2 regions of the Rhodococcus sp. MT28 genome follow, and region 1 is predicted to be linked to the other one. Evidence: riboswitches for the same ligand, from Rfam matches in the RefSeq annotation. Region 1 holds a riboswitch; the other holds the start of a gene.
The links. Region 1 has a riboswitch for S-adenosylmethionine ahead of AC1Q6C_RS18315 (putative leader peptide). Riboswitches for the same ligand answer to the same signal wherever they lie in the genome.
Positions count from the first base shown of each region.

Region 2: another riboswitch for S-adenosylmethionine. It lies ahead of AC1Q6C_RS22630 (aminotransferase class V-fold PLP-dependent enzyme); the one in region 1 lies ahead of AC1Q6C_RS18315 (putative leader peptide).

Region 1 is NZ_JBXAFD010000004.1:404,343-406,525, forward strand. Features, by position in the region: gene AC1Q6C_RS18310 (ABC transporter substrate-binding protein) at 1-862, opposite strand, end outside; gene AC1Q6C_RS18315 (putative leader peptide) at 1,000-1,104, opposite strand; SAM riboswitch class I at 1,098-1,192, opposite strand; gene AC1Q6C_RS18320 (GNAT family N-acetyltransferase) at 1,210-1,800, opposite strand; gene AC1Q6C_RS18325 (FAD-dependent oxidoreductase) at 1,809-2,183, opposite strand, start outside.
Region 2 is NZ_JBXAFD010000006.1:27,079-29,261, forward strand. Features, by position in the region: gene AC1Q6C_RS22625 (PucR family transcriptional regulator) at 1-802, shown strand, start outside; SAM riboswitch class IV at 863-977, shown strand; gene AC1Q6C_RS22630 (aminotransferase class V-fold PLP-dependent enzyme) at 1,031-2,183, shown strand, end outside.

The sequences.
Region 1 (2,183 bases):
CACCCGCGCCCTCGATCTGCGGCGCATCCTGCGGAAGCGCATCGCTGACCGCATCGAGCTGGCCGGAGGCCACGCTGCCCGCCCGCACACCGGATTCGGGAACCACCGTGAAGTCGACGCCATCGAGGTACGCCTCGCCCTGATGCGCGACCGCATCCGAGGCCCAGTTGTATCCCGCACGCTTGGCGATCTTGACGCTCTTGTCCTGCTGCCAGTCGGTGTACACGAACGGTCCGGAGGCGATCACCGCTGCACCGGGGCAGCGCTGCTCGGATGCCAGCGCGGTGGTGGAATCGGCGAGGATTCCGAGCTGTGGCGTCGAAGTTGCTTGCAGGAACTGAACATTGGGTCCGGAGAAATTGATCTTCGCCGTGTGAGCATCTACGACGTCGGTACCGGCGTACGAGGACAGGTAACTCTTCGCCAACGACGCGTTCGGTCCCAGGTTCTTGACCGAGTCGAAGGTCTTCTTCACCGAATCCGCCGTCACCGGTGTGCCGTCACTGAAGGTGGCGTCGTCGCGAAGGACGAACGTGAAGCTCGCGGCGTCGGGGCTGATCTCCCAGCTCTTGGCGAGCCACGGGGTGATCTCTCCGGTGTCGGGATTTTGATCGGTAAGCGAATCCACCACTGTCCGAGTGACATACACGGTCTGGTTACTGCCGGCCTGGGCCGGATCGGCGCACGTCGGCGCCTGTGACAGACCGTAGCGAAGGGTTCCGCCGGACTGGGCGGGGCCTGCGTCGGCAGCACTGTCACTCCCGCTGCTGCAGCCGGCGAGGACGGTGCCGAGAACCGAGACAGCACCGATACCGGCGATTACGGTCGCGCGTTTGCGGGCACCGAATGAGGGCGAAGACACCAAGAACTCCTAAAGAGGCATGCCGAAGAGCGCACCCGTCGCCTGAGACGAGAAAGGCGATCGAGCACGAATCACTTGTGAGAGAAGAGAAAACAGACTTGTCGACGACTCGCCTGAGTGTGAATGACTGACCGAGGTCAGTTGGTACAGAAAGATCCCGCGGTGCGGCACAGGTCTACGTGACGACGCGACCAGGCGGTATCGAAACCGCCTTCGACTGCCTTCATTTCGTGTTCCTCCATCGGTCCTGGCGGTAGCACCCGCACCCGATCACTCGGGGGGTTGCTGCGACTTCAATGAGCCAGGTCTCTCGGTCGCTCTGGATGGTCGTTCGCAAGTGTACGAGGTCAAACCCGGGTGTTGTCAACCCGGTCGGTAGGAATTGCTGCTCGAGTCACATTTTCGAGGACCCGAAGCTGCTTTTCGAACGGGTGGATGCCCACCTCTTCGGGCGAGAGTGAAGCGTCGTAAAGCGGTGTGTATCCACTGGACAGATACAGCGCGACGGCCTCGGGTTGCCGAGGGCCCGTCGTGAGAAACACCCGGTTGTATCCACGAAGTTCGATCTCTCGTTCCAACTCGCGAACGACGGCCTTGCCGAGGCCGCGCTTCCGATGGTCGACCGATGTCCAGATTCTCTTCAGTTCGGCAGTGGTGGAATCGAATTGACGAAACGCACCGCCGGCGATCGGCAGACCGTCGTGGGTGAGCACCAGAAGCGCACCCTGCGGGTAGGCAAATTCTTCTGCCGGATACGTCGTGAGATCCTCGAGCATCGCTTCGTGAGTACCGCCGTAACGCGAACTGTATTCGAGTGCCAAGTCCGCGATCAGTGGAGCTGCCAAGGGATCGTCCTGCGATACCGAATAGACCTCTACCGCTCCGACACCCTCGAGCTGTCGAGTTCCGAGCTCCAGTGCCACAACACTTTCCTCCATGAATCTGGTCAACGCTCCCCCAGCCTGAAAACTTCCGGAGCGAGGGTGGTTCCGTCGACGAGGTCCGCCACAAGTTCTCCCAAGGCCGGACCGAACTTGAACCCATGCCCCGAGAACCCCGCCGCCACTGTGACGGCGCCGACTCGGTCGATGACGAAGTTACTGTCCGGCGTGCTCGTGTACAGGCACGTGATCGACTCGACACGGGTGGAATCGACGCCGGGCAACCACGACTCGGCGTACTGGGCCAATCGCTGCTCTCCGTCGACATCAGGGGTGTAGTCACGGGTCTGCGGAGTCACCACCGGCCCGGTCGCGTGTTCGCCGATCTTGATCCCGTCCTCGGAACCGAGCCCGTAGATCCCCGCGGTCTCCAATTCTGC
Region 2 (2,183 bases), on a different contig from region 1:
GTTGGCTGCCGGGCACCGACTGGCCGTTGCGCGCATGGTCGACGAGCGTGAAGCGCGCCGGCGTAGCGCGTTGCTCGGTGAACTGATCGACACGTCAGCAGACGCCACACCCGGACTGCTCCGGCGCGCACTCGACGCGGGTTGGATGCTGGACGGATGGCACATCGGCATCAAAGTCCTGGCGGTCGGTGAGGTCGACCTGGTGGCAAGACGCAGCGAGGTTGCAGATGCTCTCGCCGCCGAGGGAATCGACGCCAATGTCGTGGAACAGGCTGACGGCTGGGCGGCGTGGACGACTCTGCCAGGTGAGCCGCGACCGGAGGCGATCACCAGGATCGCCGAGTGCATCCGTGCAGCTCAGGCCAGGTTGGAACCCACGATGGAGACCTGGGTAGGTGTGGGACGCGCACACGACGGCCCGGCCGGAATCGGTTCGTCCCTGTCGGAGGCCGGGGATGCCGCTCGGCTCGCCGGTTCCCGATCTCAAACAGGTCGATTCCTGCACGTGGACCGCCTCGGGCTGGCGCAGTTGCTGCTGGCGTGGACGCGAACCGACACCTTCCAGCCTGCGGCCGCAGCATTGCTCGCACCGCTACGCGATTCCAATGGAGAGTTGCTCGAGACTCTGTCGACGTACCTCGACGAAGAATCGTCTCTGGCTCACACCGCAACCCGAATGGGGTTGCACCGCAACACCGTATCGAGTCGGATCGATAGAATTCAGCGCCTTCTCTCGGTGGATCTCGCAGATCCGGAAACGAGACTCGCGCTCCACCTTGCTTGCCGGACCATCGCGCCCTGACGGAGATCTTCGCGGCTTCGTCTTGACAAGCACGGGAGGTTCCTGCCATCCTCGTTGCCAGGTCACGAGTACCAGTGTTCAGCCCCGGCTTGCTGGTCGGCAACCCTCCTCCGCGGTGGGGTGCTCCGGGTGACGACCCGGCTGCGTTCGAAAACGAATGCGGCAAGCGCGGACTCTTCCGGGGCCATCTCCCGACGAACGAGTCCTTGAACGTGAGGATTGTCTTCGATGACTGCTGTATTGAGTGCCGACACCTGCTGCACCACCGCGATTGCCAAGGTTTCGGGTGCCGACCTGCAGGTTCCATTGGTTCAGGGTGGCGAATGCTCCTACGCCAACTTCGACTACGCCGCGAGTGCGCCGGCATTGGCCCAGGTCACCGACCGTATCGCCGAGTTGCTGCCGACATACGCCAGCGTCCACCGCGGTGCCGGCTACGCGTCCCGGATCTCCACGCTCACCTACGAGAACGCTCGTGAATCCGTTGCTCGTTTCGTGAACTGTGCCGACGATCAGGTTGTCGTCTTCACCCGGAACACCACCGATTCGCTGAACCTGCTTGCGCAGTGCGTCCCCGGCAGCACCGTCGTCCTCGACGTCGAGCATCACGCAAACCTGTTGCCGTGGAACGACGCTCGTATCGTCACCGCCGCAGACACCATCGAAGAAACGATCGAGCGTCTGATCGGTGAACTGTGCACCAAGCCTGCCGCGCTGCTCGCAATCACCGGGGCCTCCAACGTGACCGGTGAGATCCTGCCGATTGCACGTTTGGCTGACATCGCTCACCGTTGCGGCGCACGTATCCTCGTCGACGCTGCTCAGTTGGCTCCCCACCGTCGCATCGACCTGCAGGAATGCGGCGTCGACTACGTAGCGTTCTCGGGCCACAAGCTGTACGCGCCCTTCGGCGCCGGCGTTCTCGTCGGCCGCCGTGACTGGCTCGACGAAGCTCAGCCGTACCTCGCCGGCGGCGGCGCCGTGCGTGAGGTGACCATCGCGTCCACCGAGTGGGCTTGCGCGCCCGCACGCCACGAGGCGGGTTCCCCCAACGTGCTCGGTGCGGCTGCCATCGCGACCGCCTGCGAAACCCTGCACGCCCTGGACTTCGACGTGATCGCCGAGCATGAGAAGGCGCTCACCGCCCAGCTCACTGACGGCTTGTCCGCCATCGAGGGCGTCTCACTCGTGCGACTGTGGAACGACGCTCCTGACGCCGTCGGAATCGTCACCTTCACCGTTGACGGATTCGAAGCGGGCGAGATCGCCGCATTCCTCTCCGCCGAGCACGGCATCGGAGTTCGCGACGGTCGCTTCTGCGCACATCCGGTACTCGCGCGCCTCGGCCTCTCCGGCGGTGCAGTTCGCGCCAGCCTCGGCC